3 regions of the Mesorhizobium sp. B2-8-1 genome follow, and region 3 is predicted to be linked to each of the others. Evidence: predicted binding sites of a transcription regulator. Region 3 holds the regulator's gene; each other region holds the start of a gene.
The links. Region 3 encodes PhoB, which activates phosphate uptake and scavenging genes when phosphate is short. Its sites were predicted from a motif close to TGTCATNNANCTGTCAT; they were not measured.

Region 1: the regulator PhoB is predicted to act here: its motif matches at 1,940-1,956, upstream of FJ428_RS03945 (LTA synthase family protein).
Region 2: the regulator PhoB is predicted to act here: its motif matches at 4,002-4,018, upstream of ugpB (sn-glycerol-3-phosphate ABC transporter substrate-binding protein UgpB).

What each region holds. Positions count from the first base shown of each region.
Region 1 covers NZ_VFTX01000001.1:819,026-824,846, forward strand. Annotated here, with positions in the region: gene FJ428_RS03945 (LTA synthase family protein) at 1-1,901, opposite strand, end outside; gene fabD (ACP S-malonyltransferase) at 2,178-3,119, shown strand; gene FJ428_RS03955 (CopG family transcriptional regulator) at 3,159-3,380, shown strand; gene fabG (3-oxoacyl-[acyl-carrier-protein] reductase) at 3,472-4,209, shown strand; gene FJ428_RS03965 (acyl carrier protein) at 4,479-4,715, shown strand; gene fabF (beta-ketoacyl-ACP synthase II) at 4,750-5,821, shown strand, end outside.
Region 2 covers NZ_VFTX01000004.1:64,554-70,374, reverse strand. Annotated here, with positions in the region: gene FJ428_RS12110 (sn-glycerol-3-phosphate import ATP-binding protein UgpC) at 1-451, opposite strand, end outside; gene ugpE (sn-glycerol-3-phosphate ABC transporter permease UgpE) at 459-1,307, opposite strand; gene ugpA (sn-glycerol-3-phosphate ABC transporter permease UgpA) at 1,316-2,200, opposite strand; gene ugpB (sn-glycerol-3-phosphate ABC transporter substrate-binding protein UgpB) at 2,439-3,743, opposite strand; gene FJ428_RS12090 (ATP-binding protein) at 4,137-5,261, opposite strand; gene kaiC (circadian clock protein KaiC) at 5,258-5,821, opposite strand, start outside.
Region 3 covers NZ_VFTX01000015.1:31,553-37,373, reverse strand. Annotated here, with positions in the region: gene FJ428_RS28690 (ATP-binding cassette domain-containing protein) at 1-60, opposite strand, end outside; gene FJ428_RS28685 (sugar ABC transporter permease) at 76-1,428, opposite strand; gene xylF (D-xylose ABC transporter substrate-binding protein) at 1,571-2,611, opposite strand; gene FJ428_RS28675 (ROK family protein) at 2,871-4,112, shown strand; gene phoB (phosphate regulon transcriptional regulator PhoB) at 4,120-4,809, opposite strand; gene phoU (phosphate signaling complex protein PhoU) at 4,829-5,536, opposite strand; gene pstB (phosphate ABC transporter ATP-binding protein PstB) at 5,562-5,821, opposite strand, start outside.

The DNA of each region.
Region 1 (5,821 bases), on a different contig from region 3:
ACCGTTTCGGGGAAGAAGTCGGGCGCCGCGTGGCGTTTGCCGAACATCATGTCGTATTGCAGCAGCCGGAAGTCGCGGATCGCCGGGTCGATCTGCTTTTGCCGCGCCCAATCGGGCGTGGCTTCTCCCGCCGGCGTCAGCAGCAGATTGCGGTCGACCACGCGGTAGCGTTCGCGCATCTCGCCCAGGAAGCCGGTATAGTAGGGGTGGGTGATGCCGGCCGTTTTCAGGATGTGATAGGGCAGGAAGGCGGGACTGACGGCGCCCATGTCCTTGGCAGGGCCTGTGCGGTTCGACCAGATGACCAGTGGCGTCTGATGATGCTCCAGCGCCGCCTCGGCGGAAGCCTCCTTGCGCGGCGCGACATTGTCCTTCATGAACCCGGTCTCTACATAGACCGGCCCAAGCGGCGGCAGATGGTCGCCGAAGAAGGCGATGACGGTGGGGCGAGAGCGTTTCTTTGCCCATTCGACCAGGCGTTCGAGACCGCGGTCCGCGTCGGCCGAGCCCTCGGTGTAACTCAGCAGCGATTCACGCGCCCATTGGCTGATCGGGGCCTGCACGGTGTGGGTCGGATTATAGTAGCGGTTCGGCTCGTAAGGGCCGTGGTTCTGCAGGCTGACGGCAAAGAAGAACACCGGGGCATCGCTGGCATCGGCCTCGCTGATGATCTCGTCCGTCATCGCCGCGTCGGATGCCAGCGGCCCGCGCTTTTGCATCGGCGGCAGCGTCTCTTCCGATCTGAAGTCGTCGAAGCCGAAATCGGCATAGACCGCGCCGCGGTTCCAGAACCAGTTGGTGCCCGGATGGATGGCGCGCGCCCTGTAGCCCTCCCTCTTCAGGAAGGTCGCCAGCGACGGCGTCGGCGTGCGCACATATTGCTGGTAGGGGATGCTGCCGGCCGGCAGGAAGGCGTTGGAGAAGCCGGTCAGTGCCTCGAACTCGATATTGGCGGTCATGCCGCCGAATTCGGGTGAGAACATGGAGCCCGAACGCAGCGCCCGCACGTTGGGGATCGGATCGGGCGTGATGGTGACCCCGGGCAGCTTGGTCGGATCCCAGAAGGATTCGCTCATGACGACGATGATGTCGGGCTTTTCCTGGGGCACCGAGGCGGTCACCTGCGGCCTGTCGATGGCCGCGATCGCCTTTTCCGAATAGCCTGGCGGCGCCGAGACATGCGCCATCGGCACGTTCAGCGCGAAGGCGAGCGCAAAGCCGTTGGAGGCGTAATTTTCCTTCTGGTCCCACATGATCGGGATGATCTGCAGCCGGTCCCGGGTCCAGGAGAAGGTGGCATAGTCCATGATCGAGACGAAGAAGGCGAGCAGCGGCACGGCCAGCGTCAGCCGGGCGAGACGGCCCTTGCGGCTGAGTATGGGCACTTTTCGACGCCAGACCCGCCAGCCATAGATGAGCAGCGACAGGCCGGCGACGATGCCGACAATCATGGCAAGGGCAGTCATCGGACGGTCACGCACCAGAAGCGGCAGCAGCGCCACGATCTGGCGGGAGTAGAGGAAATCGGTCGGGTAGAGGGGATCGCCGAGATAATGCGATTTCTGGTGACCGATGAAAGCCAGCGAGAGCGTCAGCGGCGCGACGATCATCAGGCTTTGATAGCTGCGGCCGAAAACGGCATCGAGGCCGACCAGAACCAGTGCGAACACCACGATCGTGGTCCAGCCCGGCTTGAGCGGCTGCAGGAAGAAGGAAACCGTGCCGGCGAAGTCGCCGCGCACGATCAATTCGATGGCGAACACCAGGATGGCCGCGATCAGCAGGCTGGTCAGCCCATAGCGTATGGTCGGCCACTTCCGTCCCGGCAGGTAGCCGGTGGAAGGATCGTCTTCCAGAAACTGTGGCGCGGCTTTGCCTGCGCCTTTCGAAATCCTAGCCACTTTAACTTCCCCACCCAGCGACAGACCCGTCACTCGATTGTCATGGAATTGTCACGCAAAGCTAGCGCCTGTGGCGGAAATAAGAAGAGCCAGCAAACGATTCGTGAGCGGTTTTCATCAGGAGTGATCGCCAAAAAGCCTTTTGGAACAGGCACTCGGCCGGCAAAGCTGCCAAGGGGCCGGGTCGAACCGGGCTTGACTTGGCAGGCCGCGTTGCGTCACAGGCAGGAAAATTCGTGTATCAGGCAAGCAGAACCGAGCTTTGGGAGCCCACACATGGCCGTTGCATTCACCTTTCCGGGACAAGGCAGCCAGGCTGTCGGCATGGGCAAGGACCTCGCCGATGCCTTCCCCGAGGCGCGTAGGGTTTTTAGCGAAGTCGACGACGCGCTCGGCGAAAACCTGTCGAAGCTGATCTGGGAAGGGCCGGAAGAGACGCTGACGCTCACCGCCAACGCGCAGCCGGCGCTGATGGCCGTATCGCTGGCCGCGATCAGGGCCTTGGAAGCGCGCGGCTTCTCGCTGAAGGACAAGATTACCTACGTCGCTGGCCATTCGCTGGGCGAATATTCGGCGCTTGCCGCCGCCGGCTTCGTCTCAGTTGCCGATGCCGCCAGGCTGCTGCGCATCCGCGGCAATGCCATGCAAGCGGCGGTGCCCGCCGGCGAAGGCGCCATGGCGGCGATCATCGGACTGGAGCAGGCCGATGTCGAAGCCGCCTGCGCCGAGGCTGCCAAAGGATCGGTCTGCCAGATCGCCAACGACAATGGCGGTGGCCAGCTGGTGATTTCCGGCGCCAAGGCAGCGGTCGAACTGGCTGCCAAACTGTGCACGGAAAAAGGCGCCAAGCGAGCGCTGATGCTGCAGGTCTCCGCGCCCTTCCATTCGGCGCTGATGGCGCCCGCCGCCGAGATCATGCGCGAGGCGCTGGCCGGGGTAACCAAGAACGCGCCTGTCGTGCCGCTCGTCTCCAATGTCACGGTCACTCCGACCAGCGATCCCGAAATCATTGCGCGCCGTCTGTTCGAACAGGTGATCGGCCGCGTGCGCTGGCGCGAGACAGTGGAGTGGTTCGGCGCGAACGGCGTCACCACGCTCTATGAAGTCGGCGCGGGAAAAGTGCTTTCAGGGCTGGCCCGGCGCATCAACCGCGAAATCGCCACGGCATCGGTCGGTTCCGCGGCCGAGGTCGAAACCGCACTGGCGGCGCTCGGGTGAGGCGCCGCGACTGAATTTGACGAACTCACGAGGTTTGGCATGCCTGTCTCAATCCGTCTTTCTGCCGAAATCGAACAGCGCCTGGACTCCTTTGTCGCTAGGACAGGCCGCAGCAAAGTTGATTGTTTGTGCGAACTCATCCAGCGCGGCCTGGACGATGTGGAAGATTATGACTTGGCGGCCGAAGCTGCAGGACGCATTGGGCGAGGGGAAGAGGATATTATGAAAGCTGATGATTTCTGGCGCGGCTTGTATCGCTGAAGATATTCCGTTGGTGATGGCAATCGGATACCCGCGAGACGTATACAGATAAGGTTGCTCGCTGAGCTTCCGAAACCAAAGAGGAAAACACATGTTCGAACTGACCGGCCGCAAGGCACTTGTCACCGGCGCGTCGGGAGGCATCGGCGAGGCGATCGCCAGGGTGCTGCATGCGCAAGGCGCCGTCGTCGGCCTGCACGGCACGCGCGTCGAGAAACTGGAGGCGCTGGCCGCCGACCTGGGCGACCGGGTGAAGCTGTTTCCGGCCGACCTGTCGAACCGCGACGAGGTCAAGGCGCTCGGCCAGAAAGCGGAGGCCGATCTCGAGGGCGTCGATATCCTGGTCAACAATGCCGGCATCACCAAGGACGGGCTGTTCGTGCGCATGTCGGACGCCGACTGGGACAGCGTGCTCGAAGTCAATCTGACGGCCGTGTTCAGGCTGACGCGTGAGCTGACCCATCCGATGATGCGCCGCCGCCACGGCCGCATCATCAACATTACCTCGGTGGTCGGCGTCACCGGCAATCCCGGCCAGACCAACTACTGCGCCTCCAAGGCCGGCATGATCGGCTTTTCCAAATCGCTGGCGCAGGAGATCGCCACCCGCAGCATCACCGTCAACTGTGTCGCCCCGGGCTTCATCGAATCGGCGATGACCGACAAGCTCAACGACAAGCAGAAGGAGGCGATCATGGCCGCTATCCCGACGCGCCGCATGGGCACCAGCGCCGAAGTGGCGTCCGCCGTCGCTTATCTTGCCTCCAACGAGGCCGGCTACGTCACCGGCCAAACAATCCATGTGAACGGCGGCATGGCGATGATCTGATCGGGTCGGCCAAAGCATGCATTTCGGGCCGGGCCCGGGTATTCGCGGTGGCTTTGAGACGGCGACAGGCAACGCCTGGGCGGGCTGTGAAAAGCGACCATTTCGGCTTGGACGCCCACGATTTTTCGTGTAATGCGGCCCGCAACCCGGCGGTTCGGGCAAAAACCGGTCTGCGGCCATTGCGTTTCCGGCGGGACCATCTTTCAGCTTGATTAGCGGCATTCCGCCCGCTAACGAAGACAGACAACCAAAAGACGAGGATGCCCCAAATGAGTGACACCGCAGAGCGCGTCAAGAAGATTGTCATCGAGCACCTGGGCGTCGATGCCGACAAGGTGACGGAGCAGGCGAGCTTCATCGACGATCTGGGCGCCGACAGTCTCGACACGGTCGAACTCGTCATGGCGTTTGAAGAAGAATTCGGCGTCGAGATCCCCGATGACGCGGCTGAAACCATCCTGACGGTGGGCGATGCCGTGAAGTACATCGACAAGGCTTCGGCCTGACGCTTTCCGCAGTCATCACCGGGGAGGACCTGCGATGAGGCGTGTCGTCGTCACGGGCCTTGGATTGCTGTCGCCGTTCGGCATGGGCTTCGAGCACAGCTGGAAGGAACTTCTGACCGGCCGCAGCGCCGCCAAGCGCATCACCGAGTTCGAGGTGGAGGATCTTGCCTGCAAGATCGCCCATGTCGTTCCGCGTGGTGACGGCAGCAACGCCACCTTCAATCCCGAGGCGGTGCTCGAGCCGAAGGAACTGCGCAAGATCGGCGACTTCATCCTGTACGGGATCGCAGCCGCCGACGAGGCACTGAAGGATTCCGGCTGGCAGCCGAAGACCCATGCCGAGCAGTGCGCCACCGGCGTTCTGATCGGTTCGGGCATTGGTGGCATCGAAGGCATCGCCGAGAACGCGATGATCCTGAAGGAGCGCGGCCCACGCCGCATCAGCCCCTTCTTCATCCCCGGCCAGATCATCAATCTCGTCTCCGGCCAGGTTTCGATCCGGCATGGGCTGAAAGGCCCCAACCATGCCGTCGTCACCGCTTGCTCGACCGGCGCGCATGCGATCGGCGACGCAGCCCGGCTGATCATCTGGGGCGATGCCGACGTCATGGTCGCCGGCGGCGCCGAAGCGCCGGTGACGCGACTGTCGATCGCTGGCTTCGCTGCCTGCCGTGCGCTGTCGACCGAGCGCAACGACGCGCCGCAAACGGCTTCGCGGCCCTATGACCGCGATCGCGACGGCTTCGTCATGGGCGAGGGCGCCGGCGTCGTCGTGCTTGAGGAACTCGAGCATGCCAAGGCGCGCGGCGCGAAGATCTATGCGGAAGTGACCGGCTACGGCCTGACCGGCGACGCCTATCACATCACCGCACCGGCTGAAGACGGCGACGGCGCATTCCGTTGCATGACGGCGGCGTTGAACCGGGCAAAGCTGACGCCTGCCGATGTCGATTACATCAACGCGCACGGCACTTCGACCATGGCCGACACGATCGAGCTCGGCGCTGTCGAGCGGCTGGTCGGCAATGCCGCATCGAAGATTTCGATGTCGTCGACCAAGTCGTCGATCGGCCATCTCCTCGGCGCGGCAGGGGCTGCCGAAGCGA
Region 2 (5,821 bases), on a different contig from region 3:
GCACGATGGCGCGGCCCATGGCGACGCGCTGGCGTTGACCGCCTGAAAGCTCGCGCGGGCGCCGGTCAAGCAGCGCTGAAAGCTCCAGCACCTTGGCGGTCGAACGAACCCTGCTGTCGATCTCGTCCTTGGGCGTACCGCGATTGCGTAGCCCGTAAGCCATGTTGTCGTAGACTTTCATATGCGGATAGAGCGCATAGTTTTGGAACACCATGGCGATGTCGCGCTCGGTCGGGCCGATCGTGTTGACGATCTTGCCGTCGATAGCGACCGTGCCGGAAGAAATGGTCTCCAGCCCGGCGATCATCCTCAAAAGCGTGGACTTGCCGCAGCCGGACGGCCCGACCAGCACACAGAGTTCCTTGTCGGGAATGGCAATGGAGACGCCCTTCACGGCTTCGACGCCGCCGGCATATACTTTCTTCACGTCCCTCAGATCGACCGTCGCCATCGGCTTCTCACTTTTCGGTGTCGACCAGTCCGCGCACGAACCAGCGCTGCATCAGCACCACAACCAGGATTGGCGGCAAGATTGCCAGGATCGCCGTGACCATGACCAAATGCCATTGGGTGTCGGCATCGGCGAAGGAGACCATCTTCTTCAGTGCGATGACGATGGTGTTCATATCGTTGCTGTTGGTGACCAGCAGCGGCCACAGATACTGCGTCCAGCCGTAGATGAAAAGAATGACGAACAGCGCCGCGATATTGGTGCGCGACAATGGCAACAGGATATCGAAAAAGAACCGCCATGGACCGGCGCCGTCGACGCGCGCCGCCTCGACCAACTCGCCCGGGATGGTCATGAAGAACTGGCGGAACAACAACGTTGCGGTGGCCGAGGCGATCAGCGGGATGATCAGTCCGGCATAAGTGTCGATCATACCGAGGTCGACCATTACCTTGTAGGTCGGCAGGATGCGCACCTCGACGGGAAGCATCAGGGTGATGAAGATCAGCCAGAAGAAAGTCATGCGCAGCGGAAAACGGAAGAAGACGATCGCATAGGCCGACAGGATCGAGATGAATATCTTTCCGACCGCAACGCCGAGCGCCATGATCGTGGAGTTGAGGAGCAGCCTGCCGACGCCGAGCCCGCCGATGCGGCCGACGCCGCCGAACAGCGCCTCGCCGTAATTGTTCCAGAACTCGCTGCCCGGCCGGAAAGGCAGTGGCGGCCTAAGGATGGTTTGCAGCGTCTGCGTCGAGGCAACGAAAGTGTAGTAGATCGGAAAGGCCACGATCAGTATGCCGAGGATGAGCACGGCATGTGCAAGGAAAATGCGAAACGGGGATTGACCGATCATCGCGCTCCTCAGCCGTAATGAACCTTCCGTTCCACGTAGCGGAACTGGATGGCGGTGAGCGCGATGACGATGACCATCAGGATGACCGACTGCGCCGCCGAATCGCCGAGGATCAGATTGACGAAGCCGTCATTGTAGACCTTGTAGACCAGTGTCTCGGTGGCCTTGCCCGGCCCGCCGCCGGTGACGGCGTGGACGATGCCGAACGTGTCGAACAGCGCATAGACGGTATTGACGACCAAAAGGAAAAACGTCGTCGGCGCCAAAAGCGGGAAGACGATGGTCCAGAAGCGCTTGGTTTCGCCGGCGCCGTCGATCGCCGCCGCCTCGATCAGCGTTTTCGGCACCGCCTGCAGCCCGGCGACGAAGAACAGGAAATTATAGCTGATCTGCTTCCAGGCGGCCGCCGCCACCAGAAGGATCATGGCGTCGGTGCCGTTGAGCAGCGGATCCCAGGCGACGCCCAAACGTCTCAGCAGATAAGACAGCGAGCCGATCGATGGATTGAACAGGAACAGCCACAGCATGCCTGCAATCGCCGGCGCCACCGCGTAGGGCCAGATCATCAGCGTGCGGTAGAGGCCTTTGCCGCGCACCACCTTTTCCGCCATCACGGCAAGGAGCAGCGCCACGCCCATGGCAACGATCACGGTCGCGAGCGAAAACACCACTGTGACCTTGATCGAGTTGAGATAGGCCGGGTCGGCAAGCACCTTGCGGAAATTGGCAAACCAGACGAACCTGCTCCTCAGCCCGAACGGGTCCTGCCTCAGCATCGACTGGTAGAGCGCCTGCCCGGCCGGCCAGTAGAAGAACACCAGCGTGATGGCAAGTTGCGGCGCCACCAGGAGGTATGGCAAGACTTTGTTGGGAAAGACGACGCGCGGGGTCAATGCGCCGCTCCGGCGTGGAAAGCCGAGCGGCACTCTACGGCGCTCACCGCTGCCCTGCCGGGCATCTCCCCCTCTTGGAGGAAGATTGGCAGTTCCTGCGGCAGCTGCCATTCTCCAGCTTTGACAATTGCCGAAAACGGTCGCGACAGCCAGTCTCCCCCCTCCAGGGGGAGATGCCCGGCAGGGCGGAGGGGGGTCTCGTAGAGCAAGGACTATAACTCGATAGGCTCGACGCGCCCTAATTCCCCAGCGCTTCCTTGATCGCCGCGTTGCCACGCGTGACCGCATTGTCGAGCGCCTGCTGGGCGGTTTCCTGGCCGGCAAGCATCTTTTCGAACTCCTCGTTCTGGATGTCGCGCACCTGCGGCAGGTTCGGCAACCGCACGCCCTTCGAATTGTCGGTCGGCGCCTTGCCCGTCATCTGCAGGATCGGCGTCTCGCGACCGGGATTCTTGTCGTAGAAGCCGGACTTTTTCGTCGCCTCATAGGCGGCGAGCGTCACCGGCAGGTATCCCGATTTCTGGTGCAGATATTCCTGCACATCGGTCTTGGACAGATAGGCGAAGAAAGCCGCGACGCCTTTGTACTCCTCGTCGGACTTGCCGCCGAAGACCCAAAGGCTGGCACCGCCCGGCGTCGTGTTCTGCGGCGCGCCCTTGGCGTCGCTGTCATAGGGCAACTGGCCAATGCCGTAGTTCATGCCCGACTTGACGATGTCGCCTAGGCCGCCCGAGGATTCGGTGAAGATGCCGCATTCGCCGGCGAGGAATATCTGCTTGGCTTCGGAGGTGCGCCCGCCATATTTGAAGGTGCCGTCCTTGGCCAGATCGGCGAGCGCCTGGAAATGTTTGACGAAGATCGGCGAGTTGATCTTGAGTTCGACATCACCGCCGGCCAGGCCATTCTGCTGCGTGGCCCACGGCACATCGTTCCACGCCGCGAAGTTTTCCAGGTGTATCCAGGTCAGCCAGGTCGAGGTGTAGCCGCAAGCGGCGGCGCCGCTCGCCTTGATCTTTTTGGCATCCTCCCACACCTCGTTCCAGGTCTTGGGTGGGTTGTTCACATCGAGCCCCGCCTTCTGGAAGATGTCCTTGTTGTAGTAGAGGATCGGCGAGGAGGAGTTGTAGGGGAAGGACAGCATGGTGCCGTCCGGCGTCGAATAATAACCGACGATGCCTGGCAGATACTGGCTCTTGTCAAAGTTCATCCCGGCGCCGGTCAGCACCTCGGCCACTGGCTTGATCGCGTCCCGGGCCGCCATCATCACGCCGGTGCCGACATCGAACACCTGGATGATGTCAGGCGACTGGCCGGCGCGATAGGCGGCGATGCCGGCATTCAGCGTTTCGGGATAGGTGCCCTTGAAAACCGGAACAATCTGGTAGTCGCCCTGGCTGGCGTTGAAATCCTTGGAAATCTTGTCGACGACCTCTGCGTTGGCGCCGGTCATGGCGTGCCACCAGCTGATCTGCGTGACGGCGAAGGCGGAGGTTGTGGAAAGCAGGGTCACGGCGACACCGGCCGCGAAGCCAAAGAACTTCATGTTTCGTCTCCCGTTCTCATTGCTTGTCATTGGCGAAAGGGGCACTCCCGCAATGGCACTATGTGTCGTTCGCGCGCAGCGGACAACGGTTTTGTTGCGGGCAGGCGCACTTCATGTCCAGCTAAAGTAGCGTTCACTTCCGGATGAAAGTGACCCGGAAAAGGATTGCATAGCGGCTTGCTGCTTGAATTGATGTACCAGGGACCTGTCTCGAGACGGTCAGCGACCTCACCGACGAACGGCGTCTAACAGCACATGACAACGCTGACATGACAACGCTGAAAAAGGCGTCGGTTTGCTCGGTCGATGCGTGGAAATTCCCGTCCCGCGCTCAGCCTGACGGATTTGACATCGGCCAATCAGTCTGCTGGCCGGGAATGGGTCTGCCGCCGCTCAGTTCTGCTGCCGCTGGGTTCCAGAAGCGCGCGGCAAGTAGAGATGCAGGCTTGTTCCCTGACCGATTTCGCTATCGATTCGGACATGCCCACCGGATTGCTTGATGAAGCCGTAAACTTGGCTTAGCCCGAGTCCCGTACCCTGCCCTTCCGATTTTGTTGTGAAGAACGGCTCGAAAACGCGCGCCAGGGTGTCCTTGCTCATTCCACAGCCGGTATCGCGTACAGTCACGCGAACAAATGAAGCCGCCGCTGAACGCAAATCCTCCAGATCATTTGGAAAATTGCTGGTCTCAATCGTGAGAGTGCCACTGCCTTTCATTGCATCTCTGGCGTTCACGGCAAGGTTAAGAACGGCGATGTCGAGCTGGTTGGCATCGATAAGGATAGGGCCCAAGGCTGGATCCAGATTGCATTGTACCCGGATGCCGCTCCCCAACGTCCGTTCCAGCAGCGTCGTCAGCCCCTTGATACGTTCATTGAGATCAATCTGTTCCGGGACCAGGGATTGGCGTCGCGAAAAGGCAAGCAGTTGCTGTGTTAGCGCTCCTCCATTTTCGATCCGCCTGAACATCTCCTCGACCAGCAGAGCGACTTTCTCATCCGCAGGATCTTTAGCGATCTGTTTCTCCAGAAGCCGAAGGCCAGACCCGAAAACGGCGAGTAGGTTGTTGAAGTCATGGACAATGCCAGCTGCGAGGCGTCCAATGGCCTCGAGCTTTTGTGACTGGCGTGCGTTTTCTTCTCTTGATCGCTGGGCCGAGACATCGCGCAGGCTGGCAAGCAATGCGGGCCTGCTGTCCCAGGTAACCTCGACCGTACGCATTTCCACTTCTGCCGGCTTGCGGCCGGAACGGTGAACGGTGATCTCGGCGATCTCTCCGGAGACGACCGGACGGCCGAGCGGAACGTGGAGGAGTTCGTCAAGCGGCTGTCCAAAAATTACGGCTGCCGCAGGATTGGCATAGAGCACTGTTCCGTCCAAATCGACCACCAGCATCCCGTCGGCGGTATTTTCGATCAACTGGCGAAAGCTGAGCTGGCTGATGCCAGCCGGAGATGTATCTCCGGGCGATTCCAGCATTTCGGCGGCGTTTTGCGCCGTATTCAAGGCGCTCTTCATGTCGACGTGTTGTCCACGGCGGAGTCGCCGAACACATCAGGCGCGCTGTCAAAGGGCTTTCCAAGATGCATACCGCCACTGTCGATGGTGAAGCGCCGTATCTGTTTGTCGTGTTCGCTGCCGCGCATTTTCAGCACCATCATGCCGCGATGCATGAATTCTTCCTGCTGAATGTAGCGCAACAGAATGATCGAATCGGTGAGTGTGGAAATATGCTGCTCGCTAGCGCTCTGGCCTCCGACAAGCGATTTGTTGGTAGCGGTGCAAAGGCCGGCAATTTCGCGCTTCTTTATGAAGGAGGTGACGCTGATCAAGAACTCACGAAACCCGGTTTCTGGCGCGATGCGTTCCAATGCCGACAAGCTGTCGATTGCCATGCGATCGGGTTTGAACTCCGCCACCAGTTCGCGGATCATCAGAAGGTGATCCGGCAAACTCTGCGCTTCCGGATAAAGGCAGACTACCTTCAGGCGACCATCCGCCTCCATCGCTTCGAAATCGACGCCCCAGCTACGCGCGTTGCGGAAAAGCTGGCCGCGGCTCTCCTCATAGCCGACGAG
Region 3 (5,821 bases):
GATTGAGATGTTGCGCATGTCGACCAGCGGGTTGCCGGCGGGAGCGATCCTGTCAGCCATGATTGTCCTCCTCCCTCAAACGCGTTTGCGATAGACGGTGTCGAGCCACACCGCGATGACCAGCACGGCGCCGACGACGATGCTCTGCAGCGGCGAGTCGACGCCAAGCAGCACCATGCCGGATTGCAGCGACTGCATCAAAAGCGCGCCCAGCATGGCGCCGATGATTGTTCCCGAACCGCCGGCGAGCGATGTGCCGCCGATGACGGCCGCCGCGATCACCAGCAATTCATCGAGCGTTCCGAGCACGTTGGTGGCCGAGTTCTGCCGGGCTGACGAGATCGCGGCGGCGATCGTGGCCAGCACGCCCATGATCATGAACACTTTCATCGTGATCCAGCGTGTATTGATGCCGGCGAGGTTGGCTGCTTCCGGATTGCCGCCAATGGCAAAGACATAGCGACCAAAACGGGTGCGTTTGGTGATGAAGGTCATGACCAGCCCGACGGCGATGGCCATCAGCACCGGTATGGCGATGCCGTGGGCGATGAACAGGCCGCCCTCGGGCACGGTTATGTTGTTGGCGGCTGCATATCTGTTCACGATGCCGACTGGCCACGGATAGGAATTGGCCAGCCAAACCGCGCCCATGATGACGGCGCAGGTCAGCACGCCGATCAGCGTCTCGGCCCAGATCGGACGCAGCGGGAAACGGAAGCGCTTGCGCTGTACCCGCCCGTTGAACAGCGCAAGCACCACCGCAAGGCAGGCGGCGATACCGACCACCCAGCTCCAGGTCGCGCCGATCGATCCGGCCGGGCCGCCGCCCATCAGCTGGAACGTCGCGTTGAGCGGCGCCACCGTCTGGCCGCTGGTAACCCACCATGCCGCACCGCGCCAGACCAGAAGCCCGCCCAGCGTCACGATAAAGGCCGGCACTTCGAGATAGGCGATGACAAAGCCCTGGAAGGCGCCGATCAACAGACCGAGCACCAGGCCGATGACCAGCGCCAGCACCCAGATCCATGGGTTGCCAAGCTCAAGCCCGACGAAGCGCACCAGGAAATGCACCTGGGCGAAGCCCATGACCATGCCGATCAACCCTTCGGCGGAACCGACGGACAGATCGATATTGCGCATGACGATGACCAGCACCATGCCGCAGGCCATGATGGCGACGGCCGAGGTCTGCACCGACAGGTTCCACAGATTGCGCGGCGTGAGAAAGGTACGGCTGTCGAAATCGAGCGGATTGACGCCGAGACGCAGGCTGGACAAGACATGCAACCCGATCCAGATCAGCAGCAGCGCGCCGATCATGCCGAGCATGCGCGTGTCGATCTCGGTCGCCTTAAGGAACCGGGCGACGGCGCCGAGTTCCGACGCACGCGCGGTGTCGGCCTGCGGGTTGGACGTCGTATCGGTCATGATTTTCTCCCACCGGCCTGCCCGTCCGATGCGGGATGACGGAAGCCAGCCTAGAAGTTACCCGCCCGGGGCGGAAAAACAAATTTTCTTGAAAAAACGCCGCGGCTTGGCAGCCGCGGCGTTCATCGCATGAAATGGAAGATCAGTTGCAGGCCGCTACGCTGCCCGCCGCGACGCCGGCACAGACCTCGTCTTTCTTGATCCAGCCGGCGTCGATGACGACGTTGAGATTGTCCTTGGTGATCGCAACCGGGGTCAGGAACAGCGATTTGACGGTGTTCCCACCGGGCGTTGTGAAGTCCTTGACGCCGGCGATATCGGTCATCTTCTTGCCGTCGGCCAGCTGCGAGGCGATCTCGGCGGCATTCTTGCCGAGTTCACGCGCGTCCTTCCACACCGACACGGTCTGCGTGCCGAGCGCGATGCGGTTCAGCGCCGCGTGGTCGCCGTCCTGGCCCGAGACCGGAACGGTACCGGCCAGGCCTTGAGCCGTCAGCGCCGCGACGACGCCGCCGGCAGTGCCGTCATTGGCCGCGACGACCGCGTCGACCTTGTTGTCGTTGGCGGTCAGGAACTGCTCCATGTTCTTCTGCGCGTTGGCCGGCAGCCAGCCATCCGTATAGGCTTCGCCGACATTCTTGATCTTGCCGCTGTCGATGGCGTCCTTGAGCACTTCCATGGAGCCCGAGAACAGGAAATCGGCATTCGGATCGGCACCCGAGCCCTTGATGAAGACGTAGTTGCCTTCCGGCTTCACCTTGAACACTTCGCGGGCCTGCATGCGGCCGACTTCCTTGTTGTCGAAGGTCAGATAGAAGACGTCCTTGTTCTCGATCAGGCGGTCATAGCCGACGACCGGAATGCCTTCGTCGAGCGCCTTCTGCACCGCCGGGCCGATGGCGGAGGCGTCCTGCGCCAGGATGATCAGCGAATTGGCGCCCTGGGAGATCAGGCTCTCGACGTCGGTGAGCTGCTTGCCGGGATTGGACTGGGCGTCGGCGGAAATATACTTGTCGCCGGCGGCTTCGATCGCCTTCTTCATGGCGGCCTCGTCGGTCTTCCAGCGCTCTTCCTGGAAGTTCGACCAGGAAACGCCGATGACCTTGTCCTTCGCCTGCGCGACCGACGCGAGCGTCAGCGACATGGCGACACCCGCCAGGATGGCGGCTGTGAATCTCTTCATCTTAATCCTCCCTGCGCCGCGTATGGCGCGACCAAACAGGCCCGTAGGCCGGCACAAAGGCTCTATTTTTTCGAGCCTCGAAAAAACACTGGTCCATCGTCGGAACGCTGTCAACGTCGATTCTGATGTATTTTGATGTCCTCGTGAATTTTTTTCGAGCTCCGGAATAAATAATGACAGCCAAGGCCGGTTCTGCCACTATTTGACGGTCGTCGGGGTCCTGGGGAGAGAACGCGGCGACGGGGAGGATGCGAGAAACATGTCGGTCGGAATCCGCCACGATGATTTGCGCCGACGCAACCGGGCGATGGTGATCGCGGCCGTGCGCCGTGCCGGGCAGCCCTCGCGCACCGAGATTGCCGCGACCACCGGGCTCAGCCATTCCACCATATCGGCGATCTCCTCCGACCTGATTGGCGAAGGCATCCTGGCGCAGAGCAAGCCGAGCGAGGCCGGTGCTCTGAAACGCGGCCGGCCGCAGGTCGGCCTCGGCCTCAACCCTGAAGCCGCGGCGGTGATGACCGTGGTGCTGTCGCTGAATTTTCTCTCCGTCGCCGTCATCGACTATGCCGGCCAGGTGATATCTGAAGAGCAGCGCCGGCTGGACACGCTCACCCTGTCGCGCGAGGCGCTGATCGGCGAATGCGTGGCCATCGTCAGGCGGCGGTTCGAGGATCCCGACCTCGACGTCGGCAGCATCGCCCGCATCGCGCTGGCGATCCAGGGCATCACCGACACGGATGCGCGCGCCATGCTGTGGTCGCCGATCACGCCGCAGACCGACATCGCCTTCGCCGACATACTGGAGACCGAGTTCGGCATTCCAGCCACCATGGAGAACGATTGCAACATGATGGCGGTGGCGCTGCGCTGGCGCGATCCCCAGCGCTACCGCGACGACTTCATCGCCATCCTTTTGTCGCACGGCATCGGCATGGGCTTGGTGCTGAAGGGTGAACTGTTCACCGGCACCCATTCATCCGGAGGCGAGTTCGGCCACATGATCCATCGCCCCGGCGGGGCGCTCTGCCGCTGCGGGCGGCGCGGCTGCGTCGAGGCCTATGCCGGCAACTATGCCATCTGGCGCAACGCGAGGCAGCTTGGCGAGGACACCGAGCCCGTCGACGTCAGCGACGCCGACATGCGCACCCTGGCGGCCTCGGCGCGCGAAAAGGACGGGCCGGAGCGCGAAGCCTACCGCAAGGCCGGCGAGGCGCTGGGTTACGGCCTTGGCAGCCTGTTCGCGCTGATCGATCCGGCGCCGGTCGCCATGGTCGGCGTCAGCGCCGCCGCCTTCGACCTGATCGAGCCGGCTCTGCGCGAGGCCATTGCCCAGACCGCCGGCGGCCAGCACTCGAAATCGATTTCCTTCGACACCGAGCCGAACGAACTGCCACTGATCCGCGAGGGCTGCGCCATGCGCGCGCTGACCTTCGTCGACCAGGAGATTTTCGCGCCGGGGGCACAGGCGAAATCAGGCGTGGGCGAGAACGTTGCGTGACATATCCCTAGTCTTCGCGAATCGCATACCCCGCGCCCCGAATGGTGCGGATCACGTCAGGCATGCGGCCATTGTTGACCGCCTTGCGCAGCCGGCCGACATGCACGTCCACGGTGCGCTCGTCGATATAGATCGTTTCGCCCCAGACATTGTCGAGCAGTTGGCTGCGCGAGAACACGCGGCCGGGATGTCGCATCATGAATTCGAGCAGGCGGAACTCGGTCGGCCCGAGCCGGATCTCGCTTTTCTTGCGGTAGACCCGGTGCGATTCACGGTCGAGCACGATGTCGCCGACCTTGAGCACGCTGGACAGAACTTCGGGCTTGGCGCGGCGCAGCAGCGCCTTGACGCGTGCCATGAATTCCGGCGTTGAGAACGGCTTGACCAGATAGTCGTCGGCGCCGGTGGAGAGACCGCGCACCCGGTCGCTTTCCTCGCCGCGCGCCGTCAGCATGATGATCGGCAGCCGCTCGGTCTCGGGCCGCATCCGGAGACGGCGGCAGAGCTCGATGCCGGACACCGCCGGCACCATCCAGTCGAGCACAAGAAGGTCAGGGACATTCTCCTGCAAGCGGATCTCGGCTTCGTCGCCGCGCGTCACCACCTCTACCTGATAACCCTCCGATTCCAGATTGTAACGGAGCAGCACACCCAGCGGCTCCTCGTCCTCCACCACCATGATGCATGGCGCGATCATCGACTGGTCACCCCTGCCGTCAAGCCGCTGGCGCCGACATCGCCGTCTCGTCCTGCTTCGGGCGATTGGCGGGCAATTGCGTGCCGGTCAGCACATAATAGGCATTTTCGGCAATGTTGGTCACGTGATCGCCGATGCGCTCGAGATTCTTGGCGCAGAACAAAAGATGCGTGCAGGCGGTGATGTTGCGCGGATCCTCCATCATGTAGGTCAGCAGCTCGCGGAAGACCGACGTGTATTTGACGTCGATGCGTTCATCGTCGGCGCGCAGCTTCGCAAGTGCCGCGGCATCGCGCGCCGCATACTCCTCGATCACGCCTTGCACCTGGATCAGCACAAGCTGCGCCATGGCGTCGATGGAGTGCGACAGGTCGCGCGGCGTGGCGGCAAGGCCGACGGTGCCGACGCGCTTGGCGATGTTCTTGGCGAGATCGCCGATGCGTTCGAGATCGCCCGCCATGCGGATCGAGCCGACGACATGGCGCAGATCGTCCGCCATGGGCTGCCGCTTGGCGATCAGGGTGATGGCGCGGTCGTCGAGTTCGCGCTGGCGCGCGTCCATGATGGCGTCGTCGGAGACGACGCGCTGGGCGAGCGCGTTGTCGGAATTCAGGAGCGCCTTGGTCGCGCCGCCGACCATCGATGAGGCGAGATCGCCCATGTCGCGGATCAGCCTGCTGATCTGTCCGAGATCTTCGTCAAAGGCTGCGACTGTGTGTTCGGCCATGATCTTGGTCCTCGTATGCCTGGGATCAGCCGAAGCGGCCGGTGATATAGTCCTGCGTGCGCTTCTCGCGGGGCGACGTGAAGATCTTCTCGGTGCGGTCGAACTCGACCAGCTCGCCCAGATACATGAAGGCGGTCTGCTTCGACACGCGCGCCGCCTGCTGCATGTTGTGGGTGACGATGACGATCGTATAATCGGCCTGCAACTCGTCGATCAGCTCCTCGATCTTGGCGGTCGACAGCGGATCGAGCGCCGAGGCAGGCTCGTCGAGCAGGATGACCTCCG